Bacillus pumilus: one gene and its partner. The protein of the gene in region 2 interacts with the protein of the main gene of each other region in a pairwise test. Links are inferred from orthologs where the notes say so. Each region holds a gene or a part of one and is shown on either strand. Other genes may lie near its edges. The genes, in order: mntR and CKW02_RS16185.

Evidence for each region.
Region 1: the proteins of CKW02_RS16185 (region 2) and mntR interact in binary tests that used the Escherichia coli proteins (3 or more experiments, as listed by UniProt). The link is inferred for Bacillus pumilus from one-to-one orthologs.

What each region holds. Positions count from the first base shown.
Region 1 is NZ_LT906438.1:2,197,101-2,212,786, forward strand. The notes cover bases 12,164-15,064. They hold mntR (transcriptional regulator MntR), read right to left. Parts: upstream 13,881-15,064; coding sequence 13,446-13,880; downstream 12,164-13,445. Other genes in these bases: CKW02_RS11265 (SA1362 family protein), read left to right, coding at 12,164-12,470; CKW02_RS11270 (patatin-like phospholipase family protein), read right to left, coding at 12,467-13,342; CKW02_RS11280 (lipoate--protein ligase family protein), read right to left, coding at 13,966-14,802; CKW02_RS11285 (rhodanese-like domain-containing protein), read left to right, coding at 15,023-15,064. Outside these bases: CKW02_RS11180 (Asp23/Gls24 family envelope stress response protein), read right to left, coding at 1-327; accC (acetyl-CoA carboxylase biotin carboxylase subunit), read right to left, coding at 353-1,702; accB (acetyl-CoA carboxylase biotin carboxyl carrier protein), read right to left, coding at 1,714-2,190; CKW02_RS11195 (SpoIIIAH-like family protein), read right to left, coding at 2,387-3,019; spoIIIAG (stage III sporulation protein AG), read right to left, coding at 3,019-3,690; spoIIIAF (stage III sporulation protein AF), read right to left, coding at 3,683-4,315; spoIIIAE (stage III sporulation protein AE), read right to left, coding at 4,330-5,523; spoIIIAD (stage III sporulation protein AD), read right to left, coding at 5,543-5,956; spoIIIAC (stage III sporulation protein AC), read right to left, coding at 5,953-6,159; stage III sporulation protein SpoIIIAB, read right to left, coding at 6,179-6,694; spoIIIAA (stage III sporulation protein AA), read right to left, coding at 6,688-7,611; CKW02_RS11235 (YqhV family protein), read right to left, coding at 7,678-7,959; efp (elongation factor P), read right to left, coding at 8,137-8,694; CKW02_RS11245 (M24 family metallopeptidase), read right to left, coding at 8,720-9,784; aroQ (type II 3-dehydroquinate dehydratase), read right to left, coding at 9,778-10,221; CKW02_RS11255 (YqhR family membrane protein), read right to left, coding at 10,330-10,857; and 4 more genes.
Region 2 is NZ_LT906438.1:3,060,290-3,076,029, forward strand. The notes cover bases 12,786-15,740. They hold CKW02_RS16185 (methionine ABC transporter ATP-binding protein), read right to left. Parts: upstream 14,799-15,740; coding sequence 13,773-14,798; downstream 12,786-13,772. Other genes in these bases: metQ (methionine ABC transporter substrate-binding lipoprotein MetQ), read right to left, coding at 12,786-13,097; CKW02_RS16180 (methionine ABC transporter permease), read right to left, coding at 13,112-13,780; CKW02_RS16190 (SCP2 sterol-binding domain-containing protein), read right to left, coding at 15,165-15,506; CKW02_RS16195 (thioredoxin family protein), read right to left, coding at 15,627-15,740. Also shown: CKW02_RS16110 (PadR family transcriptional regulator), read right to left, coding at 1-127; phosphate-starvation-inducible protein PsiE, read right to left, coding at 348-776; CKW02_RS16120 (HAMP domain-containing sensor histidine kinase), read right to left, coding at 814-2,121; CKW02_RS16125 (response regulator transcription factor), read right to left, coding at 2,108-2,803; CKW02_RS16130 (DUF418 domain-containing protein), read left to right, coding at 3,058-4,257; CKW02_RS16135 (helix-turn-helix transcriptional regulator), read right to left, coding at 4,334-5,263; CKW02_RS16140 (FMN-dependent NADH-azoreductase), read left to right, coding at 5,347-5,997; Fe-S cluster assembly protein SufB, read right to left, coding at 6,050-7,447; Fe-S cluster assembly sulfur transfer protein SufU, read right to left, coding at 7,465-7,911; CKW02_RS16155 (cysteine desulfurase), read right to left, coding at 7,901-9,121; Fe-S cluster assembly protein SufD, read right to left, coding at 9,121-10,434; Fe-S cluster assembly ATPase SufC, read right to left, coding at 10,453-11,238; CKW02_RS20350 (YuzK family famiily protein), read right to left, coding at 11,450-11,587; CKW02_RS16170 (carboxymuconolactone decarboxylase family protein), read right to left, coding at 11,803-12,171; more of metQ, read right to left, coding at 12,276-12,785. UniProt on the Escherichia coli protein: Part of the ABC transporter complex MetNIQ involved in methionine import. Responsible for energy coupling to the transport system. It has also been shown to be involved in formyl-L-methionine transport.

The DNA of each region.
Region 1 (15,686 bases), 860 kb from region 2 along the record:
CGTTAAAGCAGTCATGTTCAAAAGAGTTTGACGGATATTTTCTTGTACAGCAGTGGATACCTTTGGAATGGATAGGCCAAATTCAACCACACAATATACATCGATTGTGATGCCTTCATCAGAGACATCTACTTTCACACCTTTACGGTGATTTTTCTTACCAAAGCGTTCTGCTACATCAGCAGCGAAATTGCCGCGCATTTCGGCAATGCCTTCGACTTCTGAAGCGGCGATCCCAGCAATGACCTCAATCACTTCTGGTGCAATTTGCACTTTTCCCAATTGATCTTCATCAAGGTTCATTTCAAGCAAATTGTTTTCTGACACGATCATTCACCTCCGAAAGCTGTGATTATTTCATGATTTGGTATGTTTCTAAAAACTTCGTATTAAAATTACCACTCACAAATGTTTCATGCTCAAGCAATCTTAGATGGAATGGGATCGTTGTGTAGACCCCTTCAATGACGAATTCTTGAAGCGAGCGTTTCATTCTCGCAATCGCTTCTTCTCTCGTCTTACCATATGTGATCACCTTTGCAATCATACTATCGTAATATGGCGGAATCACATAGCCCGGATAAGCGGCAGAATCAACACGTACTCCTAGACCGCCTGGCGGAAGATACATTTTAATTTCACCAGCTGAAGGCATGAAGTTTTTCTCTGGGTTCTCTGCATTAATACGGCATTCGATTGCCCATCCTTCATATACGACATCCTCTTGTGTAAGAGAAAGCTTCTCACCTGATGCGACTTTAATTTGTTCTTTGATCAAGTCAACACCTGTGACCATTTCTGTTACAGGATGCTCTACTTGAATACGGGTATTCATTTCCATGAAGTAGAACTTCTCTTCATTATAATCATAAATGAATTCGACTGTTCCAGCACCAGTGTATTCAACAGCTTCTGCAGCTTTTACGGCTGCTTCACCCATTTGCTCACGGATGTCTGCATTCAGCGCTGGTGATGGCGTTTCTTCAAGAAGCTTTTGCATTCTTCTTTGAATCGAGCAATCACGCTCTCCTAAATGAATGGTATTGCCATGCTGATCTGCAAGCACTTGGATTTCCACGTGTCTAAAGTCTTCAATGAACTTTTCTAAATAGACGCCAGGGTTACCAAAGTTTTGCGCTGCTTCCTGCTGCGTGATGGTGACACCGTTAATAAGCTCTTCTTCGGTACGAGCTACACGGATTCCTTTACCACCGCCGCCGGCAGTTGCTTTTATAATCACAGGATACCCAATACTTGCTGCTGTTGAAACAGCATCATCAAGATCTTTTACAATTCCTTGGGAACCAGGAACAATCGGAACGCCAGCATCTTTCATTGTTTCCCTTGCGACATCTTTCGTTCCCATTTTGGAAATCGCTGACGCAGTTGGCCCAACAAAGATGACATTGCATTCCTCGCAAAGCTCTGCGAAGTCTGCATTTTCAGCAAGGAAGCCGTATCCTGGATGGATGGCATCTGTCCCTGTTAATTTGGCTACACTAACAATATTCGTGACATTTAAATAACTATCTTTTGAAGCAGTCGGTCCGATGCAATATGCTTCATCAGCCATTTGAACATGAAGCGCATCGCGATCCGCTTCAGAAAATACCGCAACTGTTTCAATTCCAAGCTCTTTACAAGCGCGGATAATTCTAACTGCGATTTCTCCTCTGTTTGCAATTAATAGCTTTTTAATCATGATCGTACTCCTTACTCTGCTTTCACTAGAAAGAGGGGTTGTCCGAATTCTACAAGCTGACCGTTCTCAGCTAATACTTCGACGATTTCACCTTTTACTTCTGCTTCGATTTCATTAAACAGTTTCATCGCTTCTACGATGCACACAACTGTGTTTTCCTTCACCTTAGAACCTGATGTCACATATGGATCTGCTTCTGGTGAAGATGAAGCATAAAATGTGCCAACCATTGGGGATGTGATTTTATGCAGATTTTCAGACGCAGCTGCCTCTTGTGCAGGGGCTTCGGTCTGAGCTGGAGCTTGTGCTTTAGGAGCTTGTTGAGCTGGAGCTGCTTGGACAGGAGCCACTGGTGCCGCTACTTGCTGAACGACTTCTTTATTTTTCTTCAGTTTGATTTTTGCACCTTCGTTTTCGTACGTAAATTCATCAATTGTTGATTCGTCAATTAATTTAATCAGTTCATGAATTTCTTCAATTTTTAACATGGATTTGCACCCCTATGTATGGATTTATCTTTTTCTTTATAGGCTAGTACTAAAAGTACATACTATAACCATCTTACAGGAGGATTTCATTGAATTCAACTACTATTGTGGCGAAGCGCTTTGCGAGAGCACCTTGGAGAGGGCGCCAAACCGCATCAAAAAACGCCCTTTACGGCAAAGGGCGCCTGTTCATTTTTTATTCATTGGAGGGCTCAAAAGTGACCGCTACGTTATCAAGACCTCTCATTTCTTTTGTGACCATATCAATAATATCGGCCGCTTGGGACTTTGATTTTTTGTCAGAACGAACTGTGATGCTCACTTTATCTCCCTCTGCACTCACTAGCGCATCTTTATAACCTTTTGTTTTAATTAAGGTTTCGAGCTGACGCTCCGTTCCTTCTGCCTCACTAAGCGCTGTCATTTGGTCATACGCTTCGCTTTTTTCTTGTGCTGTTGCATCATCACTGGATACGATTTCGTTGAACTCTTCACGCTGTTTGCTTCGTTTATCTTCAAGCTCTAATCTGTATGTTGTAAAAAGCTCATCGTCTGTTTGCTCTGACACAGCCTTTCCTTCTTCACCGCTTGTTTCGATATCCTCTTGTTTACCATTTGTTTCTTTGTCAGTGGACTTCTCATCAGCGCCTTTTTCCGTTCCTTTGTCCATCCCTTTTTCTGGTTCAGTCTTTTTCTCTTCCGTTCCTTTTGATTTCATCTCTTCTACTGTCACTGCATTTTCACCTTGTGGAGACATGATATAGTACACACTTAAGACGACAACTAAACTTAGCATCGTTAATAGCCAAACCGTTTGTTTTTTTAACATCATTCCGAATCCTCCTTGATTTTTTTAGGGGCAACAGCCACTCTATGGCTCGGTACGTCAAGCACTCGTGTAACCGCTTCAATGATGGTTTTCTTTATTTGAACGTTGTCTACTCCTTGAGCAACAACGAGAACACCTCGAATATCTGGTTTTTTCGTTTGCACCACGACTGGCGTTTCTTCATTGCCATTTTTGATGATGACGATTTCTTCTTCTTTTGTTTGATCGGTGACACTTCGCACGCCGCCTTCTTTATCTGTTTCTTCGGTCGTTGTGCTTTTATTGGATTTGTTTTTTTCAAACACTTTTAAAGAAGTGGCGTCTACATTGACCACAATCGATACATCCTCAACGCCAATAATGGTCTCTAAAATTTCTTTCAGCTGATTTTCGTATTCTTGCTCCACATCTTCAATCGAATTTTTTGATTTACTTGACGATGCCGGCTTGAATACCTCCTGCTCTTGTGAGGTTGTTTTTTTAGAAGTAGGAACAGCAGCTTGTTCTTTGCTTGATGGCGGTGACAAGATCTGACTGACTAACATGAAAGATACGCCGATGATGAATACAAGCAGCAAGTAATGGTGCTTCGTTAATTTTGGTTTCCCTTCACCTTTTTCAGGCGGCTGCAAGAATGATTTCAGCTTTTGTTTCCAGTCCTTGTTATTCATGATCTGCTGCGTCACCTCCCTCAATGTTCAGCGCAATGTGCTCAGGACTCGTATTCCAAACATCAGCAAGCGTCTCTTTCACCCTCTTGATCTCTTTGCTAGAAGATCCAGCGCTTTCCTCCTTTTGCCTGGAGAGATCAATGTCCACCTTTGCCACCGTTTCTACAGCATCACCTGTGAGCGGGGAAAGAACTGCTTTGATGCGAAATTGATCCGCCTCCATATTCTGATCCAGGTGCTCTTCATCTGCCAACACTTCTACGTGTTTCATTTCGTAGCTCTCCTTCTCCAGTGGCTCCTTTGCGCTTTTTTCTAGTTGGACAGCCATTTGCTTTAAAATATATGCACGCTGAGAGGCTTGTATTTCTTTTTTTTCTAAATTCATCTGATTTTTTATTTCTTCTGACTGTGCTTCTTCCTTTCCCTTCATCAATTCTGAGAAAATTTGGTCAGGGTCTGCCCGAAATAAAGCAAAAATCGGATTGAGCATCACCACAATCAACAGGAGGCTGACGACCATTTTGGCATATCTTTGCATGCTTGAATTGGGAAGCAGAAGATCAATGACAATCGCAAATAAGATAAAGAGAATAATACTTGTGATCCATTCCGTGAGAAAACTCAAAAGGTGTCCCCTCCTTACTTCATCATCATGGTCAGGTTGCCAGCAGTGATAATGACGGTAATGCTTAAAAAGAACATGAGCGACACGACAGCAAGTGCAGCAAAGATATAAAGCACACTTTTTGAAATGACATCAAGGCAGCTGATAATCGGTCCGCCTCCTAATGGCTGAAGAATGGCTGCGGCAAGCTTATATATAAGGGCTAGCGAGAGCACTTTGATCGCAGGGAAAGCGGCAATTGAAATGAGAATAGCAACGCCAACAAGTCCGACCGTATTTTTAAGTAATACAGAGGCACTGATGACGGTATCCGTCGCATCTGTAAACATTCTGCCAAGGACGGGGATGAAATTTCCGGTAATAAATTTGGCTGTACGAAGTGCGATACCATCCGTAACCGCAGCAGATGCACCTTGCACAGAAATGACGCCAAGAAAGACAGTTAAAAAAACGGCTAACCCGCCTATCGCCACATTTCTTAACAGCTGGGCAAGCTGGGTAACCTTGTATTGTTCAGTCAGCGTACTGACAATGCTCAATATCGCTGATAAAAAAATAAGCGGAAGAACGACATATTGAATAAAAACGCCGCTCGTATTCATTAAAAATAAGATAACAGGATGAAAGAATCCGGCTGAGACAAGCCCGCCTGATGAAGCAATCAGTGCTAATAACAGAGGAATAAGAGCAAGAATAAAACTGGTCATCGTTTGAATCGCTTCTGTTGCATAAGAAATCGCCACATGAAAGCTGTTAAGTGCAATAATGATCAGCACCATATAAACAAGTGCGTATGCGACTTTACTGACAGTGCTTTGTTCAAATGCATTCTGCAAAAGCTGTAAAAGCGAACAAAAGATGGTGAGTAAAATCAGTGTACCAAGGAGCTTTCCGTTTGCGATGACCTCGTGAAAAAGATAATGAACAAAGGCTTTCAGCCATGTCTGGGGAGACAGCTCTTTATCGCCATCAATCATTTCCTTCACTGTTCCTTTTTGGCTTTCTGGCAGAAAGCCGCCATACTCGTCCAATATGGTTTCCCAAAAGTCACTAATGGAATGAAGCTCAAGTGCATCAGCCTGTCCAGTTGCCACTTCTTCTGCTGCTGGTGCTTCATTTGATAACGGCTCTTTTTCTTCTGCACCTGCGTGCGGAGCGAACAGCCAGAAGAAAAGCATCAGTCCCATAACAGCTGTCACCCGTTTCATTGTCATCACCTCTTTTCAATTAAGTCATGGACGGGATCATACCTAAGATGGTCTCAATGATGACTGTTAAAATGGGGACTGCCATGACCAAGATGAGAATTTTGCCGCCAAGCTCTATTTTTGATGCAATGGCGCCTTGTCCAGCATCTTTTGTCAGCTGGGCGCCGAATTCCGCAATATAGGCAATGCCGATAATTTTTAAAATGGTTTCAACATACTTCATATTGACGCCGGCACTTGCCGCAATTTTTTCTATCATCGAGATAATGGCATAGATTTGATCTATTAAATAAAGAAAGATCACACACCCTGTAAATACAACAAGCATAAAGGCGAAGGTTGGCTTTTGTTCTTTGACGATTAAGGCTAAAAAAGTAGCGATTAAACCAAGTCCAACAATTTGTATGATGTCGATTTGTAAGCCCTCCCCTATCCTTGAAATAGAAATACGGCTTTAATCTTTTTAAACAAATCATCTACAATGGTTGCCACCATAAACAAAATGTAGATAAACCCAAGCAGCGTGACCCACTGAGCGTACTCCTTTTTCCCCATTTGATCTAAAATCGTATGGAGGAATGCCACAACGATGCCTACTCCCGCAATTTGAAAAATGACGTTTACATCAACGCCCATGCTCTCGACTCCCTTCCTCTCACATCAATAAAAGAATCAGTAGTAATCCGCTTAAAAATCCGAGGCTTCTGACCATTTTTTCATTTTTGGCTTGGGCGATTTCAGCTTCCTTCTCCTCCGTTTCCAAATGACCTAAAGCAAGCTTGATATATTTTTGCTGAGACGTGACATCATGCTGGCCAAGTGTTTCTCCAAAGTGCTTCAGTGCCTCATATTCGCCTTTTTTTAAGACGGTTTTTTTCCAAACATCCTCAAGACTCTCATTCCATGCATGCCGCGCGGAAAAGGTTCCAACTTTCAGCTTTTCTGCAAATTGTTCAAATAACCGATTCACAGGAGGACCTACTTGCGACGCAATTTGCTCTGCTGCACGCGCTAGCGGTGTTTGACCATACATAATTTCAGCTTCAAGAGACTGGAGCGCAAACCGGAGCTGCCGAATTTGTTTCGGCCGGTCGCTATATCGTTTGGCAAACTCGAACCCTCCCCAAGTCGTAGCCGCGACAATCAAGATAGCGCCAATGAGCTTTAACATACGTCCACTCCCCGCCTCCATTTCATCTCTTGTCCGCCTTGGTCATATATCCGCCCGATCGTGCCGGGACCGTCCTTGCGATTTAATTCAACATAACGTTCAAACACTCGAAGCTCCCATAACGGCTTCAATGATGGACGTTTATACACATTTTCAAGTGAATAGCCATGAACGGAAACGATAATGGTGACCCCAGCATGAATCGCTTCTAAAAGTGCCTGCACATCCTCGCTTTTTCCGATTTCATCGACGATCATGACCTCTGGACTCATAGACCGAATCATCATCATCAAGCCCTCAGCCTTTGGACATGCATCGAGCACGTCAACCCGGTGTCCAAACTGGTGCTGTGGCACCCCTCTTATACACCCAGCGATTTCTGAACGCTCATCTATAATGCCTGTTTTTTTAGGAGGAATTGCTTTTGTGCCTGTACTAGCCAGTCTTGCTATATCCCGCAACAATGTCGTTTTCCCTGTTTGCGGTGGACCGATGATCAGTGTATTGCACCAGTGCTCGTCATATAAATAGGGAAGAAAGGGAAGCGCAATCCCGACTTTTTCTTTTGCGATGCGGATATTAAATGAAGAGATATCTCTTAATCCTTTGACAATGCCGTTTTCAACGATCACCTTTCCTGCAAGTCCCACCCGGTGTCCGCCTGAAATGGTGATGTAGCCTTGCTTTAGCTCTTCTTCAAGTGTGTACATACTATAATTGCTCAGCCTGCCTAATAGCTGAGACGCATCTTCTCCTGTTGTGTGATAAGAAAGAAAGCGCGGTTTTCCTCTTTGCATTAATTCAATAGGACGATCCGTGCGAATGCGGATTTCTTCTATTTGATCCCATTCTGCTTCTTTTAGCAGTCTAAGTTCTTGTCCAATCGAGTGCGGGAGAATATCCAACAAACTCCGCAACGAATTCCCCTCCTTTTTTTCTTCTCTAAAATGTATGATGGGAGACGTTAATTATGCCAAGCCGTTTTACTTATAGATTCCAACAAGAATAAATACGACACCAATGAAAATAAAGACGAGCTTGGCATAGGATAACTGCCCTGCGATTTGATAGATTCCAATCGTCATCGTGATAATAAAAATGAGCGGCCCAATGATAGCCAATAGACTATTGATGACAACCGCTTTTCGAACGTCATTTGTGACTAAAATGAGGATGGCGGCCGTCAGTTCAATCGCTGCCGATAAAAACCTCATGCCTGCCATCGCAGCGACTGATGGATGTAGACCTGGGAGAAATTGTTTCATATAGAACCTCCAGCTTTTTTTACACTATATGCTTGTCTAGCTGGAAGTAGTCTTGTTTTTCAGGAAGGAAAAGAGATGAATGAGAGAATTGAGAGAAGGCGTACCTTTTGGGGAGTCTTACATGTTTTACAATAAAAAAAGACTGTAAACACAAGGTTTACAGTCTTTCTTCATTTATTACGCTCTTGACACGTATGAACCGTCTGATGTATTAATGACTAGTTTATCTCCTTGGTTCACAAAGAAAGGAACGTTGACGATTAAACCAGTTTCTGTTTTTGCAGGTTTTGATCCGCCTGATGTTGTGTCGCCTTTAATACCAGGCTCTGTTTCTACTACTTCTAGTTCTACCGTGTTTGGAAGTTCTACTCCAAGTGTTTCAGCACCGTACATCACAATATGAACCGACATATTTTCTAGCAAATATTTCAGCTCATCTTTAATTTGTGTTTCACTTAGTTCAAGCTGCTCATAAGAACTTGTATCCATGAAGACATGCTGGTCGCCATTTGCATACAAGTATTGCATTGTTTTTGTTTCGATTTGAGCTTTCGCTACTTTTTCGCCTGCACGGAATGTTTTTTCTTGAATAGCACCAGTACGCAGGTTACGCAGTTTCGAACGAACAAACGCTGCGCCTTTCCCTGGCTTTACGTGTTGGAAATCCACTACACGCCAAATACCGCCGTCCACTTCAATTGTCAGGCCTGTACGAAAATCGTTTACTGAAATCATTTTGTCATCCTCCTACATTTCACCATCATAATATGATAAGTTCTTTCGGTGAGTGGGTCAATCGTTTATTGCCGTCAGCTGTCAGGACAATATCATCCTCAATTCTCACGCCGCCGACATCCGGTAAGTAAATTCCCGGCTCAACTGTCACGACCATTCCTTTTTCTAAGACGACCTCTGATCGTGAGGAAAGGCCTGGCGCTTCATGCACTTCCATCCCTAGCCCGTGGCCAGTTGAATGCCCAAAGTATTGACCATAGCCATACTTTTCAATGATGTCACGTGTGATGCGATCAGCTTCTTTTCCTGTTAAGCCAGGCTTGATTCTATCCACACCAGCGTTTTCTGCTTCTAATACGATATGATAAATTTCCTTTAGCTTATCGCTCGGTGTGCCAACAGCGATCGTTCTTGTCATATCAGAGCAATATCCTTTATAGTAAGCACCGAAATCGAGTGTGACTAAATCACCAGATTCAATCACCTTTTCACTCGCTCTTCCGTGCGGCAGGCTTGAACGAACACCTGAGGCGACAATCATATCGAATGAAGATCCTTCAGCGCCTTCTTTTCTCATGAAAAATTCAAGCTCGTTCATGACAGCAATTTCCGTCAAGCCCGGCTTGATGTAAGTGAGAATATGATCAAAGGCGTGATCTGCAATCTTCGCAGCTTCCTCTAATATCTTAATCTCTTCACTAGACTTAATCAAGCGCAACTTTTCAACTGATTCTGAGACCGGAACAAGCTCAATATCACCTGCTTTACCTGCATACTGCTGGTAAGTGGCAAATGTCATATGGTTTTGTTCAAACCCAAGGCGTTTGATCCCAAATTCCTTTGCCGTTTGAGCTGCGGTTTCTACGATGTTTCCTTTATGTTCAATAATGTCGAAGCCTTTTACTTGGTCCTTCGCTTGCTCTGTATAACGGAAATCCGTGATAAAAGCTGCCCGGTCCTTTGAAACAACGGCGAGACCGGCTGAGCCAGTAAAGCTGGTCATGTACTGTAAATTAAAGCTGCTCGTAATGACTAGACCATCGATCTCTAATTCAGATAAAAGTGTTCTTAACTTTTCAAGTTTCATGATACTGCTCCCCCTTCACTCACTAAATAACGAATCGCCAATTTATACCCTTCTAAACCAAGACCAACGATTTGCCCTTGGCATACTGGAGCAAGTACAGAATGATGGCGGAATTCCTCTCTCTTATGAACGTTTGAGATATGTACTTCAACGACGGATAAAGAAATACTTGCAATGGCATCTCTCAGGGCATAGCTGTAGTGTGTAAAAGCCCCCGGGTTAAACACGACTCCATCGTACTGGTCTTCTGCTTCGTGGAGCGCATCAATCAAATCTCCTTCGTGATTTGATTGAAAGAACGTTAACTGGATATTGGCTCTTTCTGCAAACTGGAACAAATCTGTCTCTAAATCTGTCAGCGTCTTACTTCCGTAAACAGCCGGCTCTCTTTTGCCAAGCCTATTTAAATTGGGCCCATTCAGTACAAGAAAATGAGGCATACAACCACTCCTTCACCCTAATTCAATCTATATCGAGATCTGTTTCTTTTTCCTTAGAAACCTTTCGTTTCCAAAAATATTTTATCATATGAATAGGTGATTTACACTTTATTCTGTCTTTTTCCCGAGTGCCCTCGCAAGCTTTTGACTCGTTAATTCATTATATTCAAACGAAATACTGTATCCGACAAACATGCCGTATAAAATATATAGGCAAAATGTTGTGACGATGGTGCTTTGCTGCAAATCCTGGACTTGCTTTACATCTGGGAAAATGGGATTAAATACGTAAAAAACGAGCAGCCATAAAAGCGCGCCATATATCAGCCCCATCCAATAGCCTTTGATCCGTTTCAAAAGCCCATAATAAATAAAGGCTGCTCCGATCGATAAAACCCCTAAAAGTACAATACTGATAAAAGTACCAAGTCCGCCCTTTTTCCACTCTCCGAGCACAAAAGGCTGAAGGAGCATATTGGGACTCACCTCTGAGAAATGAAACATATGGGTCAGAAACCCGATAAAGCCCCAAAAAACACCGCCAACAAAGCCTGTCGCAGCTGCTCTTGCCAACAGCGATGACGTTTGTACAGCCTGATTTTTTTCTTCTTGGTTTTTCTTTTCATCACGTTTCATTTGTGAACACCTCCAGCAAGTAGTATGTCCAAAATGTCATAAAAAAAAGGATTTCCATCCGTGAGTGTAAAATTTTTATAACAGGGTATACTGGCTAAAAAGAGGTAGATAGAATTCTAGTAGATAATCGACCTGTGCGCTAGTGATTTCCCCTCATTTCCTGTACAATAAAGGTATAAGGAAATGCATGTAAATTACAGGAAACAGGCAGGTTGATGAAATATGTCCAATCAAACAAAACCTCCAGCATATGGAGGGCAGGCAGTTGTCGAAGGTGTCATGTTCGGAGGTAAAAAGAACTATGTGACAGCGATTCGGCGTAAGGATCAGTCCATTGAGTTTTTAAAGCTTCCCCGGACCTCCAATAAACGAACCGCCTTTCTCAAGAAAATCCCCTTTGTCAGGGGTGTTGCTGCACTTGTTGAAGCAAGCGCAAATGGCAGTAAGCACTTGAACTTCTCCAGCGAGCGCTATGACTTAGATCCTTCAGAAGATCATACTCTTGAAAAAGAACAAAAAAGCTCGAAATTATCTATGATTTTCGGCATTGCTGTGATCGGAGTTCTCTCTCTTCTCTTTAGTAAATTTGTCTTTACCCTAGTACCTGTCTTTTTAGCTGAACTTGTGCGGCCCGTCTTTTCAGGGAATTTCGCACAAATCGCAGTGGAAACATTCTTTAAACTGGTCCTGTTATTAGGCTATATTTACTTTATTTCCATGACCCCTTTAATTAAAAGGGTATTTCAATATCATGGCGCAGAACATAAAGTCATAAACTGCTATGAACAGAATCTTGACATCACAGTGGAAAATGTCCAAAAACAATCACGGCTTCATTATCGATGCGGTAGCAGCTTTATTTTATTCACTGTCATTGTCGGAATGTTCGTCTATTTACTCGTACCGACAGATCCTTTATGGGTGAGAGTTCTGAATCGCTTGGCGCTCATTCCGGTTGTTCTCGGCATTTCATTTGAAGTGCTTCAGCTTACGAACAAACTCCGAGAAGTGCCTGTGCTGAAAGCGCTTGGCTATCCTGGCCTTTGGCTGCAATTGCTCACAACAAAAGAACCCTCTGACGATCAAGTCGAGGTAGCCATTGCAAGTTTTAATGAACTTCTTCGTTTAGAGGAAGCATCTGAGAAACAAGCGTCAGATTCTGCTCATCAAGTGATCTAACTTATAAATCCGGTAAATTCCTTCGGAGGTGGACAGTTATGAATCGCCGAGTACATCCTGCTTTTACCATTATTTTCGCTTTAGGTGTTTTGGGATTTGTGTATTTACTCACAACGAATCCAGGCAGACTTTTTACAATGCTGCTATCAGTTGTGATCATTGGAGCGGTTATGTTTTTCCTATTTAGATGGCTGATGAATCGAAGAACTGGAACAGAAGGCAATCTTTATCGTAAAGCAGTCAAACAATCAAAACGTCGCTACCAGCAGCCTAAACCAAAAACGAAAAGCCAGATGAAAAATCGGGTCACTCATTTGCGAAGCGTGCCGACTGACCACAAGTCTAAGCCCGTCCTTCTCAAAAAGAAAAGCCAAACACAGTTAACTGTGATTGAAGGCAAGAAAAACAAAAAGAAGAATCGCGCTTTGTTTTAAAATGTCCAGCTTTTTAAAAATTGCTCGGCCTTCTGTCTGCCTAGATCGACGAGCGCCTTTTTCTTTTCTGTCATCAGCTGAAAATCAGTGGCAATGACGTGTTCTACTGGAATAAAAATAACATGACGTTCGTGTTTTGTGGCAATGTGTCTTTCGTCATGAGCACCACGCATCGTTTCAAAAAGAGCGCCAAACAGTTCAAACGCATTGCGGATGGAGTGTTGAGGGCGTTCTTTTTCGTTTGGGGTTAATGTGACACCGACGAATGGTCTTTTTTTCTCTTCGGCAAACAACCAAATTGGAAAATTGCTAAGCACGCCTCCATCCACAATGGTACAAATGCCTTTCGATGACTTTAGTTTGACAGGCTCGAAAAAATACGGCAGACTGCAACTCATCCGGATTGCCCTTGCAACAGAAAAGCGCTCTGGATTTAAACCGTATGAAGGAAGGTCGTCTGGCAGAACGAGGATTTTCCCATTTGTTAAATCAGAGGCAACAATTTTCAGCGAATCTTTTTTGAGATCCCCAAATACGGTGACCCCCTTTCGTTTCAACACATCTGTCAGCCATTTTTCCAGCCGGTCGCCTTTGTACAGACCGAGGCGCCAGTAAATGGAGACCCACCTAAGCATTTTAAACGGAATGAATTGACATCTCCTATCAAGCAAGTGATGTTCATCCATTTCATCTAAAAGCTCCCGAATCTCCTGACTTGTAAAGCCTGCTGCGATGAGTGAAGCAATGATCGCTCCAGCACTTGTACCAGCAAGGCGGACAAATTGATATCCTCTTGCTTCAAGCGCTTCATAGGCACCCGCAAGTGCTGCCCCTTTAATGCCTCCACCTGAGAACACACCATCTATCTTCATCAAGGAGCCCCCTTTGATATCACGCTATTAATAGTGTAAGAGCATATGCTTTCAATTAGAACTTTAATCAAAAAGGACACCCTCTGCATGGGTGTCCTTTTTCTTAAGATTCTTGATTTGTTTGTTCGTTTTTCTTTTGAATCGCTTTCAGCTGAACAGATCGCTCGTCGTTTTCTTCAAAGAATTGAACGAGATCGCCGATGCGGTCAATGCTGTTCCAGCTGAGATGATGTTCAATGCCTTCTACATCATCATAAATTTTCTCTTCGTCTACACCAATGATTCTTAAAAATTGCTCTAGCAGTTCATGTCTGTATACGAGACGTTTTCCAATTTTTTTGCCTTTCGGGGTTAAAATTAGACCACGATACTTCTCATAAATGAGGTATTCATCTTTATCTAGCTTCTGAACCATTTTTGTTACAGAGGAGGGATGGACAGCGAGTGCTTCTGCAATATCAGAGACTCTGGCATATCCTTTTTCTTCTATCAGCATATATATTTGTTCAATGTAATCTTCCATACTAGGTGTAGTCATAAAACCCCTCCATAATGCACCTTTACTTAATAATCATAACAATTCTACACCATCGCCCTTTAAAAAACAAGGAGTGTCCTTTGTCCTAACGCTTGTAATTCCACTCGTCTGAGGCATATTTCGTTTTGGCAAGATGGTGGACAAATGCTAACTCTTCATCTGTCAGCTCATAAGGCACAAGCTCAATATTTAATCCTTTTTCAAATCCTCGTTTAAACGCCACACGCGCATCGTCTATTGTACAAGTTCGGTCTGAGATTTCATTGATGGCGACCGCTTTGTTTTTAAAGCTTCTCTGCATCCGCTCTCTCACACGGTCGTTTGGATAAAGAAATAAATCGAACAGTTTGTCCTCATCAAGATCAATTAAGATGGAGCCGTGCTGGAGGATCACTCCTTTTTGTCTCGTTTGAGCACTGCCTGCTACCTTTCTGCCTTCTACGACAAGCTCGTACCAGGAAGGGGCATCAAAGCATACAGACGATCTTGGATTTTTTAAGCTTTCTTTTTCTTTATCTGTTCGAGGAATGGCAAAATACGCATCGAGTCCCAGTTCTTTAAAGCCCTCTAAAATGCCTTCTGAAATGACGCGGTACGCCTCTGTCACCGTCGCCGGCATTTCTGGATGTTCCTCTGACACAATCACGCTGTAGGTCAGCTCCTGATCATGAAGAACCCCACGCCCTCCAGTTGGTCTGCGGACAAACCCAAGGCCATAGCGCTCGACTGCTTCCATGTTAATTTCTTTTTCAACATGCTGAAAATACCCAACAGACAATGTCGCAGGATTCCATCCATAAAAGCGGATGACAGGCGGGATCAGCTTCTCACTATGCCAATAAAGCAAGGCTTCATCCATTGCCATGTTAAAGGCAGGGTCTTGATTTCCTGTATCAATGAAACACCATTTCTCTTTTTGCATATAAAAATCCCTTCTCTTTTACGTAGTCAATGTTAGATGATGGTCATGACCACCGATATTCTCTCTCCATCAGTCTATCAAATAGGGAACGAATTGAAAATAATTCTTACCATTTATGATGACAAGTTTCTTTTGCTTTACTATAATAGTATTTGTCTAAAACGTACCATCAGACAGGCCACTGTGCTGATGCTCAAGAAGGAGTCGAGTTGTATTGTCAATGTTCAACTATATCGTCCTCTCACTTTGTGGACTTTTCGTTCTTTATTCTGTCGGCAGCTACATTTATCAGCAGCGTATTATGAAAACGCTGACGGAAGAAGAATTTATTAAAGGTTACCGCAAAGCTCAACTCATTGATGTGAGAGAGCCAAATGAGTTTGATGGCGGACATATTTTAGGGGCAAGAAACATCCCCCTTTCCCAGCTAAAGCAGCGCAAAAATGAAATTCGTCCTGACAAGCCTGTTTATCTTTATTGCCAAAACAATTTGAGAAGCGGAAAAGCAGCGCAAACGTTACGTAAAAACGGCTGTCGTGAGATTTATAATTTAAAAGGCGGCTTTAAAAAATGGGGCGGCCGCATTAAAACGAAGAACTAACAAAAAAGACTCTGGGAGCATGATCCCCTGAGTCTTTTTTCTTTATCTTTCAAAAACGAGAACTGGATTCCGGGCAGCCTTTGTTTCGTCCATTCGTTTGACGACCGTTGTATGCGGCGCTTCCTGCACGACTTCTGGATTCTCTTCCGCTTCTTTTGCAATCTGAATCATCGCTTCGATAAAGGCATCAAGTGTTTCTTTTGATTCTGTTTCAGTTGGTTCAATCATGATGCATTCCTCTACATTGAGCGGGAAGTAGATCGTTGGCGGATGATAGCCAAAA
Region 2 (15,740 bases):
CATAATAGATTGAGCCAACTAGAATTCCACCCCATATATCCACCATTGTATTTTTTAAATTCTGCTCAACATCATACCCTGACATCGGTTTCATCGATATTAATCCTAATATATATAAGTCCGTCATCAGATTCCTCCTATTCAATATCTATTTACACAATACTCAACATTGAGTATTATTTCAAGATTAGATTTAAATTTTCTTTCATGCTAAGCACTTTTTCAGAGCTCTCAAAAAATCCTGTAAGCAAGCGTTAGCGTGATGTTTATAGAGGTGTGCAATACGATGAGTGAGCCACCTTGATCAAACAAAAAAAAGACGAACGGCAACCGTTCGTCTTCTTCCCTCACTTCACTTCTTCATGCTCCTGAACAGCATGTCGTTTACTGGCGATAAAGAGTGCAACGGTCATGGCTAGAATGGTCAGCGCCCACCAGAAGGTCGATACAGCCTCTTTATGATCGATGATAATCAAACGGATGACGGCTGTGATGCCAATATAAATAAAATAGCGAAGCGGAAAATGAAAGTTTGATTTAAAGTACTTAATAATTAAGGCAATAAACTCAAAGTACATAAAGAAGATCAGCAGCTCACCAAGCATTTCATAATAGCTTTCTCCTTTGTTGACCACATTCTTGTAGACAAATTGGACAATATACCAAGTTTCACTAATTAAGAGGACGCTTAAAGCAAGGGCTAGAAAGAACAGACAGATATTCAGAAGACCTTGCAAGAGATCGGGTACCTTTTGGAAGTTGTTGAATCGTTTCATTAGATTGTCTCTCCATTCCATGTTATTCATTTGTCATCTATATTTTGATGTGCCAGAAGCGCAGCACGATGTAGTAAACATCGTTCTTTTCCATCTTTTCAAACTGCCCGTGCATGCGGGTCATCATTCGTTTTATGCTTCGTTCACCAAGTCCAGTGCTTTCCTGCGTGCCATTTGTCTCTTTTATCGCATTGCTGACATGGATCTCAAACATTTCTTGATCGGATAGAAAGGTGAAATTGATGTCTTTTTTCGGATCGGCGTATTTCAGTATGTTGGACATCAGATTATCAAACACTCGGCCAAGTTCCTCGACATTCACGTTGATATAGCTGTCAGGAAGCTCTCCTAAAAGATGAACCTTGAATGTCTCTTGCTGCAAGATCGCCACCTGATCTGATAAAAGATCGTAAATGACCTCTTTGACTGCAACGGTCTCAAGCTCAGGTTCTTGTTCTTTATCAAGTAGAAAATAGGCAAACAGATTATCAGACAGATTTTTCAATTGCAATGCTTTCTCATAAGCACTTGCTATATATTGATCTTTACGGGGATCCGCTCCAGCCTCCTCTTTTTTCGCAAACTCCAGGTTCATCATGAGCGACGTCAGCGGTGTTCTCATATCGTGTGACATTTCGGTCACCAGACTGCGACTCTCTTCTTGCAACTCGTCAATGGCTTGGAGCTTGTCCAGAAAAGCTTTACGAAGATCCTCAATACTTTTGGCAATCATCGCTAATTCATCATGCCCTTTTACCGTCATCTCATAGTCTAGCTCGCCGCCTTCAAGAATATGAATGTCTTGGTGAATCGTTTGCAGATAGCGTAAACTTTTGCGAATGCCAAGCAGAACAATGAGGAGAAAAATAAGCGTCGCCCCGAGCAGCTCGAGTGTAAAGGCAAGATCGTGGTAACGAGATGAATAGAAACCATCCACCATGACGCGACCTTCACCGTCGCTAAACTGAACTGGATACGAATGATGCTCAGCGTACTGGGTCACCTTTTCTTTTCCATACGCCGATTCATCAGCAGCCGAATAGATGGAGTCATATTGCAGCACTTCATCCTTGAAGATGGTCAAATTAATGTAATTCTCTTTTTTTACCCACTCACCAAACGCTTTTCGGTCTGTTGAAGACAGCTCATTCTCAGACACATAGTGGCTGAATTTTTGAATATACCTGGCTGACTCCTCCTCGTAATACTCGTCCGAACTCAAGTATCCATCAATGAGGTCATTGGTGATCTTTTGCAGCGTCAAAAAGACAAGTCCACTCACGACCGTAGCTGTCAAAATCAATAGTGCTAGCTTTTTGGCTAGTGTATATTTACGATGTGCCAAATCGGTATCCTCTTCCCCATTCTGTTTTGATATATACAGGACGTGCAGGATCATCTTCAATTTTGGCACGCAGCTTTCGAATATGCACCATCACCGTATTGTTGGAACAATAGAAATAAGGCTGTCCCCATACACTCTCATAAATATTTTGGGCTGAAAAGATTTTGTTTCGCCTGCTCATGAGCAGCTTCAACATACGATATTCTAAATCAGACAGCTTGAGTTGTTGATTTCCTTTCCACACTTCATTAAATTCTTCGCTCACCCTCAGCTTGCCCCCAACAAGAAACGTTTCTTCCTGTTCCTTCTTTTCCTGATAGACGGTGTACCTGCGTAATTGTGCAATCACTCTAGCATGAAGCTCCTCTTGTGAAAAAGGTTTTGTCATATAATCATCCCCGCCGGCAAGTAAGCCTTCGGTTTTATCGAATGTACTTGATTTGGCTGTTAGAAATAGAATCGGGACATTAGAAGAGGCTCTCATCTGCTGGCACGTTTCAATGCCTGATATGCCTGGCATCATCACATCCAAAATCACCAAATCGAGCGAATCGTCCACAAACTTCAATGCTTGCTCGCCATTCATCGCTCTTTGCACCTCATATCCAGCACGTGTAAGGGATTCCTGCAAAAGGTCTCCAATATCTTGATCATCTTCTACGATTAATATTCGATGCGTCATGTCTCTCTCACCTCATGATACGTGATGTACTTTCTTTTATGTCTTTACTATATATCATCTAGCTATGTGAAAAGATACAGCATAAACCTTAACAGTTTATGAATTTGCCCCTCTGCCATCAATTCGTCACATTTATTTTCAAAATATTGGATCTTCATAAATTATTAAGAATTGGACCGTATATTGATTCATTGTAGGGATCGATGAATTGATTCGAATGACATTTTTATCATAACAAGAAAAGGAGCATGGATATGAATACAAACAAAGTAGCACACGCGATGAATTTGAAGGATCGGGTTCATTTCTTAGACATCGTACGGGGATTTGCCTTAATGGGAATTATTTTGGTCAATTACTTTTTAATCGTGGATTCGGCGAAGGGGTTCGATATGGAATCAAATGATGTCTTTCATAACTTAGTGAATTGGTTTGCCTCTGGGAAATTCATTACGTTGTTCTCCTTCCTATTCGGGGTTGGGTTTATGATTTTTATGGATCGAGCTGCTCAGAAGGTGGACAGTCCGAACAAGCTGTTTGCCCGCAGATTAACCATTCTCTTAGGGTTTGGCCTTCTGCATTTAACTTTTGTTTGGATTGGTGATATTTTGGCCTATTATGCAGTTGCTGGTTTTTTATTGCTTTTCTTTTACAAACGCACAGCCAAAACCATCCGAAACTGGCTGATCACACTCTTTGTGATTCAATTGCTCACACCCTTTTTCACAATGCTGCTCAATACCATCAGTTCAGGATCATCAGGCAAGCCGGACTTTGCCGATTTTGAATTAATCAGCCACAACAGTCTGACTTATTTAGCATCTATTGGTGACCGGTGGGCAGATATGGTGACAATGGCTTCCAGTTCATTTTTCACTGTCTATTCCATGTTCTTCATGTTTTTACTTGGTGTGTATTTTGTGAAAATGGAGTTTTTCAAAAACATGGAGGCGAAAAAAGCAATTTGGAATCGCATTTGGATCATCTGTACAATCGCTTTTCTCATCACTCAAAGCAGTACGATCATAGTAGCGATCAATCCTTTTGAACATACACTCTGGGTGAACATTGCCACTGCCCTTGAACAAAACGGAGGACTAACTGGCAGTATGTTTTATATGAGTACACTTGCGATGCTGTTTCTGCACGTTCCTCAGCTGCGAGGTGCTTTGATGGTCTTTACAAAAGTCGGACGGATGTCCCTGACCTGTTACTTGCTTCACTCGATCATTGGAACCTTGCTATTTCTAAAGTATGGAGCGGGGCTTGTCGATCATCTTCAGCCGGCTGGTACGTTTTTCATGGCTATTGGCGTGTATGTCTTCCTTGTGCTTTTCAGTACGTTTTGGTTAAAGCGGTTTAAGTATGGACCGATGGAATTTATTTGGCGTCAGCTGACGTATGGGAAGGTCAATGACAGATCGAAAACCAATACATTTCATGCGGCGAAGTAAAAGAAAAAAGGCGAATGGCTACAGTTCGCCTTTTTTAATATGTTAAGTTTGTGATTCAGAGACAATCCGTTCACTTTCAATACTGCTCAATCATTTCTTGTAATTGAGTCAAATAACTCTCTTTTAATTCATCTGGGTATTCAATTTTCACATGCTTCCCAAATGAGATCAAATAGTGAGTCATATACGATAATTCTTCTTGGTTGTACCCACCCATAATATATGGAGTATCATCAATGATCTCCAATCTCATATTCGGGTAATGATTCTTCAAAAACTTTTCTTTTCCTTGTTCCGTTAATCGACATTTAAATGAGATGTCATGATAAGTTTTTTCGTACTCGAGCTGCAGTGCTTTTAATTCTTCCTTCGTAAAGGTGTCTCTGCCTTCTTCAATGATCAAGTCCTTCATAAAGTCACATCTATAGATGTCCCACTTTTTATTTTGAACATCATATGCTTTGGTGAACCAAATCCCATTTCGATAAAACAACTCAAGAAATTGCAGCCTGATCCTTTTATTTTCATATTGCGTGTACGTCATCTTCACGATTTGATCTTCCATCATCGCCTGTAAAATCAATTCCAAATGATTTTGTTCACTAACTGGTGCGACATTATAGTAATGAATCACATCCAAAGTCTCTGTGATCATTTGTTTTCTCTCATCAGACATTGTGGCAAACAGCTTTTGCCGAATTTGTGAGTAGGACTTTTTAAATGGTGTTGCTGACACCAGGTCTAGCGCTTTAAGCGCGAAAAAAATAGCTTGAACTTCATCGGTATTGAAATAAATAGGGACCATTGGAGATTGTTTCACCAGTCGATATCCTCCATGTCTGCCATTTTCAACGTAAAAAGCTAAGCCCATGGACTCTAGCTCTTCCATATCTCTCAAAGCCGTACGTTTCGATATGCCAAATTCGGTTTCTAAATCCTTTAATTGAAATGAGTATTTATCACTTAAAAAAATAAGCTCTTGGTTTAATCGTTCTGATTTTTTCATTTGAATTTCCTTTTAAAAAAGGTGACATGTTTTGTCACCTTTATATTTTATACTCAGTTTATCAAAAGAAAAGGAGCATGTATATGCAAACATTAATCATTAACGCGCACCCTGATTTCACTCATCGAGAAAGTTATTCAAACAAACTGCAAACACTATTTTTAGAACAGTTTAAAGAAAGATACCCTCATGATGAACCAACCATTTTACATTTACATGAAACTGAAATTCCTCGTATCGAAAAAGACCAGCTGTTACGTATTTGGAATAAGCAAGCATCTGAACAAACATTAACAGCTACCGAAGAAAACATCGCTGCTGCTTCATCTGCTTTATTGGCTCAATTCAAAGCACATCATCGAATCGTCATTGTGTCACCTGTTCATAATTTCAATGTGACGTCACGTATGAAAGATTATATAGATAATATTTTTATTGCGAGAGAAACGTTTAAATATACAGAAAATGGTTCAGTTGGTCTGATGACTGACGATTATCGTGTACTTTTGCTTCAAGCAAGTGGCTCAATTTTCACAAATAACGATCGATACACACCTCTGGAATTTTCACATTACTACCTAAAAGAAATATTCCAAAACTTGATGGGCTTTCAACAATTTCATATTGTCCGAGCACAAGGAACAGCGATTTTAGAGGAAGAAACGATCTTGACATCTGCAACTGACGATTTGTCTAAAGCCTTTGATGCGTTTTACCAGCCTAGCGGGATGTAAGCAAAACAAAAAGACCAAAAACGTTTGATATCACGTTTTTGGTCTTTTTTTATTAACCGATTGAACCTTCCATTTCAAACTTAATCAAACGGTTCATTTCAACGGCATATTCCATTGGTAGTTCTTTTGTGAATGGTTCGATGAAGCCCATGACGATCATTTCTGTTGCTTCTTCTTCAGAAATTCCGCGGCTCATCAAGTAGAATAGCTGCTCTTCTGATACTTTTGAAACCTTGGCTTCGTGCTCTAATGAAATGTTGTCGTTTAAGATTTCATTGTAAGGAATCGTATCAGATGTTGATTTGTTATCCATGATGAGTGTGTCACACTCGATGTTTGAGCGTGCACCTTCTGCTTTACGTCCGAAGTGAACGATTCCGCGGTATGTGACTTTACCGCCTTGTTTGGAAATCGATTTCGATACGATCGTTGAAGATGTGTTTGGTGCAAGGTGAATCATTTTTGCACCTGCATCTTGGTGCTGACCTTTACCTGCTAGGGCAATACTTAATGTCATACCACGTGCGCCTTCACCTTTTAAGATGACTGCTGGGTATTTCATTGTCAGCTTAGAACCGATGTTTCCATCAATCCATTCCATTGTCGCATTTTCTTCACATACTGTACGTTTCGTCACAAGGTTGAAAACGTTGTTTGCCCAGTTTTGAATCGTTGTATAACGGCAGTAGCCGCCTTTTTTCACGACGATTTCAACAACCGCACTGTGAAGTGAGTTTGTTGTGTAAACTGGTGCTGTACAGCCTTCTACGTAATGCACATGTGCGCCTTCATCAACGATGATCAGTGTACGCTCGAACTGACCCATGTTTTCAGAGTTGATACGGAAGTATGCTTGAAGTGGTGTATCTACTTTGACGCCCTTCGGTACGTAGATAAATGAACCACCAGACCATACAGCCGAGTTAAGCGCAGCAAATTTGTTGTCAGTCGGAGGAATGACTTTTGCCCAGTGCTCACGGAAGATGTCTTCGTTCTCTTTTAATGCGCTGTCTGTATCTTTAAACACAATGCCTAGATCTTCAAGGTCTTGCTTCATGTTGTGATACACAACTTCAGATTCATACTGAGCAGATACACCTGCTAAGTACTTTTGCTCTGCTTCAGGGATCCCAAGCTTATCAAAGGTTTCTTTGATTTCTTCTGGTACTTCATCCCAAGAACGCTCAGAGCGCTCTGATGGCTTTACGTAGTACGTAATTTCATCAAAGTTTAATGCATTTAAATCTCCGCCCCATTGTGGCATCGGCATGTTGTAAAAGAGCTCAAGAGATTTCAAACGGAAGTCGAGCATCCACTGAGGCTCTTCTTTCATACGAGAAATTTCTTCAACGATCTCTTTTGTCAGTCCGCGCTCTGAACGGAAAATGGAAACGTCTTTATCAGAAAAGCCGTATTTATATTCACCAACATCTGGCATTTTTTTAGCCATCCATTTTCACTCCAATCTTATGATTTGCCGTTATCTTCGGCAGATGCGCCTTTTTCAAGCGCCTTCCAGGATAATGTTGCACATTTGATGCGGGCAGGGAATTTTGCCACTCCCTGCAGCGCCTCAATGTCACCAAGATCAATGGAATCGTCGTATTCTTTTCCTAGCATCATATCGGAGAAAATCTGAGACATTTTCAAAGCTGTTTCAATATCTTTCCCTTTAATCGCCTGCGTCATCATAGAGGCAGATGCCATCGAAATGGAGCATCCTTCTCCTTCAAATTTCGCATCCATGACTTTTTCGTCTTCGATTTTCATCGTGAGACGAATGCGGTCACCACACGTTGGGTTGTTCATATCGACGACAATGCTGTCGTTTAACACACCTTTGTTTCTCGGATTTTTATAATGATCCATAATCACTTGTCTGTACAGTGTGTCTAAGTTTACATTAAAAGACATTCGTAAAATACTCCTTTGTCTTACGGAGCGCTGCAATGAGCTCGTCAATCTCTTCTTCTGTATTGTACAGATAGAAGCTTGCTCTTGCAGTCGCTGATACACCAAGCCATTTCATGAGCGGCTGTGCACAGTGATGTCCAGCACGAATGGCGACACCTTCTGTATCCAGAACAGTTGACGCATCATGCGGATGGACGTCGTCTAAGTTAAACGTCACAAGTCCAGCCCGGTGCTGCGGTCCATAAACAGTCGCACCTTCAAGCTCCTTAAAGCGCTCAAGCGCGTAAGTGGCAAGCTGATGCTCGTAACGGCTGACTTCCTCCATACCAATGTCATTTAAGAAATCAATCGCTTTTCCTAGTCCAACTGCTCCGGCAATAATCGGTGTTCCCGCTTCAAATTTCCACGGGAGCTCTTTCCAAGTAGAATCATACAGATCCACAAAGTCGATCATTTCACCGCCAAACTCAGCAGGCTCCATATTATTCAAAAGGTCCTTCTTCCCGTAAAGCACACCGATGCCAGTCGGTCCACACATTTTATGCCCGGAGAATGCGAAAAAGTCACAATCTAGATCCTGAACATCAATTTGCATATGCGGCGTGCTTTGTGCACCATCGACGACAATGATTGCCCCATGATCATGGGCTATTTTGGCGATTTCTTTAATCGGGTTGATGGTTCCTAATACGTTTGAAACATGTGTGACAGCGACGATTTTCGTTTGATGTGTGATTGTTTGCTTCACATCTTCCAGCGATAGCGTGCCGTCTTCCTGTAACGGAATATATTTCAATGTGGCGCCAGTTGCTTTTGCTGCTTGCTGCCAAGGGATGATATTTGCATGGTGCTCCATGTGCGTAATGACAATCTCATCGCCTTCTTTGAGGTTTGCTCTAGCATAGCTGATCGCCACTGTGTTTAGTGCAGTTGTTGTACCTCTAGTAAAAATAATTTCTTGGACAGATGAAGCACGGATGAATGCACGAACTTTCTCTCTCGCACCCTCGTATGCGTCCGTTGCTTTTGTGCCAAGGGTATGAACACCCCGGTGGACGTTCGAGTTGTAAGACCGGTAATACTCATTCATTGCATCAATGACCACTCTTGGTTTTTGAGAAGTCGCTGCACTGTCCAAATACACCAAATCATGTCCGTTCACTTGCTGATGAAGGATTGGAAATTGCTCACGAACGTCTTTGATATTCATTATTTTACTTTCCTTTCAATCACAGAAACGAGCTGCTTTTTAACTCCTTCAATCGGCAGTTCTTTGACGACTGGATTTAAGAAGCCATAAATCACAAGTCTTTCTGCATCTTCTTTGGAAATCCCGCGGCTCATGAGGTAATAGAGTTGAATTGGATCGACACGTCCAACAGAAGCAGCATGCCCTGCTGTTACATCATCTTCATCAATTAATAGAATTGGGTTTGCATCACCGCGTGCTTTCTCACTCAGCATGAGAACACGTGATTCCTGCTCGGCATTTGACTTCGTTGCGCCATGCTCGATTTTACCAATTCCGTTAAAGATAGAGGATGCTTGATCCTTCATCACACCATGCTTCAAGATATACCCTTCAGAGTTTTTACCGAAGTGGATGATGCTTGTTGTAAAGTTTTCCGTTTGATTCCCGCGGCCGACAACAACTGATTTTGTATCACCGAATGTCCCGTCGCCCATAAGCTTTGTGATGTTTTCAGACACGACGTCTCCATCATTCATAAGGCCAAGCGCCCATTCGATTTTACTGTCACGGCCACTTGCCATACCGCGTCTGTTCACATAGACTGTGACACCTTCTGAAAGGTTATCTACTGCGCCGTATGTGACGCGGGCATTAGCTCCCGTGAACACTTCGGACACGATATTGAAGATTGCTTCTTCAGGTTTTGCTGTACTAATGTAGTTTTCTACATATGTCACTGCACTATGATCGTCTGCTACGACGATGACATGATTGAACAAAGTCGTGTCGTCATTTTCATGCAGGTAGATGGCTTGAATTGGCGCTTCAAGTTCTACATTTTTTGGTACATAGAGGAAAGCTCCGCCATTGACTAAAGCAGCATGTAATGCTGTTAGTTTATGCTCATCTACTTTCACTGCATCCGTCATGAAGTATTTCTTCACTAGATCACCATGTTCGCGAAGCGCTGTATGAAGATCAGTGAAGATCACGCCTTTGTCTTTCGCTTCTGTTGAAAGAGACAAGTATGCTGGCGTTTGATCACGCTGAATGTAGACTGTCTTATCCGTGTCCTCTAAATCAATGAGAGATTTCACTTCTTCAGGAAGCTCTTCTAATGATCCAAATGGCGCACTTTCGACTGTGTGCTGTTTGAAATTGGTTAAATTCCATTTAGAAATATTCGTTTTGTCAGGCTTTGGCATTGGAAGGTCTTCTGCTTTTTCAAGAGCCTGTAAGCGAAGGGAACTCATCCATGCCGGTTCCTGATGCTTCTCGGAGAAGCTTTTGACATAATCTTGATCTACTGATAATTTCGTTTCTAATGTCATCAATAATCCTCCTAACGCTTACGCTTCTTGACCAACAGTTTCGTCTTCAATTCCTAACTCTTTTTTAATCCAGTCATAGCCTTCTGCTTCTAGACGTTGTGCAAGCTCTGGTCCGCCAGATTTCACGATACGTCCTTGCATCATGACATGAACGTGATCTGGTGTGATGTAGTTCAGTAGACGCTGATAGTGAGTGATCATTAAGCAGCCGAAGCTTTCGCCGCGCATTCTGTTAATTCCTTTAGAAACCACTTTCAACGCATCGATATCAAGACCAGAATCGATTTCATCAAGGATCGCAATTTTAGGTTCAATCATCATTAATTGAAGAATTTCATTGCGTTTTTTCTCTCCGCCTGAGAAACCTTCGTTTAGGTAGCGTTGCGCCATGTCTGGGTCCATTTCAAGGAACTCCATGTTTTCGTCCATTTTGCGGATGAATTTCATTAGAGAGATTTCATCGCCTTCTTCTCTGCGAGCGTTAATAGCAGAACGAAGGAAGTCCGCATTTGTCACACCACTAATTTCAGATGGGTATTGCATCGCAAGGAAAAGACCTGCTTGAGCGCGCTCATCTACTTCCATTTCAAGTACATCTTCGCCATCAAGCAAAATGCTACCTTTTGTTACTTCATATTTAGGGTGACCCATAATGGCAGCAGATAAAGTTGATTTACCTGTACCGTTTGGTCCCATTACTGCGTGGAATTCTCCACCTTTTATCTCGAGGTTTACACCCTTTAAGATTTCTTTCCCTTCAATCTCAACGTGCAAGTCCTTAATTGTTAATGTCGAAGCAGTCATATATCGATACCTCCAAAATAATCATTATTCTCAATTTATTCTCATTCTAATTTTATAACAAATTAAAACTGAATACAACACATTCACGATATGCGTGAGAGGATGCTCTCAAAATTCTAACAAAAAAAGCCGGTAGATAAAAGGATTTATGTCGAAAAGACTGTTTTCATAAAGAAAGGACGGGAATCTGTTCTCCCCGCCCCTTAGCTATTTAATAGCCTCGTATATTCATTTTTGCGAGCTGTCTTTTCTCATCTCGATAGGACTGCTCTCGTTTATATTCCACTTTCATCCGTAAGTCATGGTCTCTTTCGTACTCTGCATAGCTCATGCCATGAGCCTTATGCATGGCCTTTTCCATCTCGGCGGTATAATCCAATCCCAGTGTACTATGGTCCGAACAAATAATAAACCATTCCCTTCTTTGAGTGTAGCTTCATTGTATCAAAGACATGTGGCTTCACTCAAAAGGGATATGACGCGCTATGCTGGCATATTTTCTCACACAATCGGCTGAGAAGGACTCAACTCCCTGATATGGATAAATGCCATCTTATCCTTCCCTTAATGCGTCTGTCCTCCAAATTCGTCAATACATTGCTGAACAACTGTGATGCCTTGACTTAGTGCAGCACCGCCGCCGAACGCTGCCGCCACACTGACGACCTCTAGCAAATTCTCTTCTGTCGCGCCTTGGTCGAGCGCTCCCTTTGTATGATAAATCATGCAGTATTCATCCTGTGCATGAATACTGATGCCAAGGGCAATCATTTGTTTTTCCTTTTGCGTTAATGAATCGCTCTGAAAGCACTGCTCCGTGAATTCATTGAATTTCTTCCCAAACACCGGCATTTTCTTCTGAAATTCACCCATTGCCGTTTTATAATCAGTCAGTGATTGCTGCATGGATCCGCTCATATGCTGTTCATTCATCTTCATTCCATCCCTTCAGGTCATTTGTACATTTTTATTATGAGCGAGATTTGAAAAAATACACAAAAAAACCTCGCTTTGATGAAAGCGAGGTTAACACATTGTTATTCAGATACCGGTAGTACAGCACCGTCATATTTTTTGTCGATGAATTCTTTGATTTTATCAGAGTGAAGAACTTCCATTAATGTCTTGATCTTATCTGATTTTTCTTCACCTTTGCGAACCGCCACGATGTTTGCATATGGGTTGTTCTTTGTTTGCTCAAGTTCAATTGAATCTTTTTTCGGATTCAATTTATTTTGAATCGCATAGTTGACGTTAATAAACACAGCATCGCCTTCACTGTTTTCATAAGCTTTCGCTGTTAGTTCAGGAGCGATTTTTTTGAACTTTAGGTTCTTCGGGTTTTCTTTGATGTTCTTTACTGTTGCGTTGATTGTATCAACTTTAGGATCAATCTTAATGACACCAGCATTTTGCAATAGTGCAAGCATACGGCCTTGTTCAGCCACGTTGTTTGTCATGATGATCGTTCCGCCGTTTGGAATATCTTTTACTGATTTGTATTTCTTAGAGTAGATACCGAAAGGCTCAAGGTGAACCGCACCAGCACTAACTAGATTGTAATCTTTGTTTGATTTATTTTCTTCATTTAAGTAAGGGATATGTTGGAAAAAGTTTGCATCCACTTCTTTTTCAGCTAACGCTTTGTTGTACATTTTATAATCACTAAGTACTTTCACTTTTAGATCGTAGCCTTTTTCTTTTAGAAGTGGTTTTGCTTCTTCAAGAATTTCGGCATGTGGTGTTTTTGAAGCGGCAACCGTAATGGTTTTGCTATCACTTGCGTTATTAGATGAACCGCATGCAGCTAAGATGCCTGCAAATGCTAGAAATAGTGCACTTAAAATCAATTTCTTCATGAATAAATCCTCCCTTAACGTTTATCAATTTTATTTGTAATCAAATCACCGATTATTTGAATAATAAAGACGATGATGAGAATAAACACAGTAGCTACAAGTGTGACATCTGTATTACCAGATTGGTATCCTTCCACATAAGCAAGGTCACCAAGTCCGCCTGCTCCAATTGCACCTGCAATCGCAGTTGAGCCAATTAAAGCAATCGCTGTTACGGTAATACCTGAAATGAGGGCTGGCAATGATTCTGGCAGCAATACTTTGAAAATGATGGTCGACGTTTTCGCTCCCATTGACCGTGCTGCTTCAATGACTCCTTTGTCTACCTCACGCAGTGCAATTTCGACAAGACGTGCATAGAATGGAGCTGACCCAATGACAAGGGCAGGGAGTGCTGCATTTGGACCTAGAATTGTATGCATTAAGAATTTCGTGAACCCTAATAAAAGAATAATTAAGATGATAAAAGGAATCGATCTGAAAATGTTGACGACTGCACCGATGACAGCATTGATCGGTTTATTTTCCCAAAGACCGCCTTTTCCTGTAAGGAAGAGCAGGAGTCCTAGGATAATCCCGATTGCAAAAGCAAATGCCAATGAAATGAGTGTCATGTACACCGTTTCACCCGTTGCATTCCAAATCACATCTAGGTCAACGTTCGGAAACCATTTCTCAAACATGTGTCATCACCTCAATTTCAACCTGTTTACTTTGGATATAGGCGATGGCTTTTTCAACCTCGGTCTCTTCTCCATTAATATGGATAAAGAGTGTTCCAAACGCGCCTTCCTGCGTTTGAGAAATCTTTCCTTGAAGGATGTTTACATCGACCTTGAAGGATCGAATGATTTCAGTGATGAGCGGTTGCTCGGCAGAATCGCCAATAAAGGACAACCGTACGACCTGACCTTCTTTTACTCGCTCTAAGACGTGTTCGATTGTTTCTTTCGCTTCCTCTGGTTCAGCAAGCTGCTGTACAAATCGCTTCGTCATCTCTTCCTTCGGCTGTCTGAAGACGCGTAATACTTCGCCTTCTTCGACAATGCGTCCATTTTCCATGACCGCGACGCGATGACAAATTTTGCGAATGACGTGCATTTCGTGTGTGATGAGCACAATTGTCAGCCCTAAACGTTTATTGATATCCGCTAAAAGATCAAGGATAGAATCCGTTGTTTGCGGATCAAGCGCTGATGTTGCTTCGTCACAAAGAAGAACCTTTGGATCATTTGCTAATGCTCTCGCAATCCCCACACGCTGCTTTTGTCCGCCGCTAAGCTGAGACGGATACGCATTTTCTTTTCCTTCTAAACCGACTAATTTAATCAGTTCATTCGCACGCTCTCTCCGTTTCGATGTAGGTACACCTGCGATCTCAAGCGGGAACATAATATTTTGTCTCACTGTTCTTGACCAAAGTAGGTTAAAGTGCTGGAAAATCATGCTGATTTCTTGTCTTGCTTTCCGAAGTTTCGCATTCGATACTTCATTGATCCGGTTGCCTGCCACTTCAACAATTCCTTCTGTTGGCAGCTCCAGACCGTTTAATAGGCGAATAAGCGAGCTTTTTCCGGCACCGCTATACCCGATAATTCCGAATATTTCACCTTTATCAATATCTAAGTTGACGTCTTTTACTGCGTCAACATTTCCACTTTTTGAGTAGTACGTTTTTGATACATTCTGTAAATGGATCACAGTCTGCTCACCTGCTTTCTTGCTGAATCTATAGGTTGCCATCACATACGTTCATTTATTCTTCGTGCTGTCATGACTCTAGCCTGTTGCCAGATCAGTAAAAAAGACCTAACTGCAACGCAAGCAGAAAGGCCTTTTATTTCAAATACGCCTTTCTCTCATCTTTCAAAGCGTTGCGACTTTGAGTGAATTGGCACCAATTTCAGCTATGCTGACGGTTGCCGGGTTTCATAGGGCACGTCCCTCCACCTCTCTTAATAAGAGAAAATATGTTGTTTTATGTGATGTTCATGTTTTTACTAACGTAGAATATCATGCCACCCGAGATATGTCAACGCTGTAAATCGCTAATTTCCAAGTAAACGACTAAGTTATCATTTTTCGAAAAAAACCGTTCGTCAGCCAAAGTACCGCCTCTAGTCTTAGGAGCGCACGGAATGACCCTTTTACTTTCACTTGTCCCCTGCTAATTAACTGCTGTAAGGACATATCTCCATCTAATAATTGAAGTATTTCTTTTCTCTCACCATAAAAGATGAGATCCGATAACTCAATTGCAGGTAGTTTCTTCACTTCACCACGCTCATCCACAATCAATGTACAAGAGTCAGTTTCCGCCTCAAATGTAATCTTCAAGGATGATGATGAGAGCAGCGGTTTTAGCAATAATCGCTGCCCTGTGTTTCCATGGGTTTTCACTTTTTCCACATGTATAACCTCCCTGTCATTTGGTTATACATAACATTTCTCTACAAACATTCGCTTGTCCTTTATAAATAACTCGACAAATTTTCAGATGAATTGCTTGAAATATGACAAAAAACCGCTTTATTTAGCGGTTTCAATCATTTCATGAAGATATGGTACGGAGTGAAAGGCATAGCCTTTTTGCACCAGCTCACCTTTTTTAAACAGTAGAAAGCAAGGAACGCTTTCGATCTC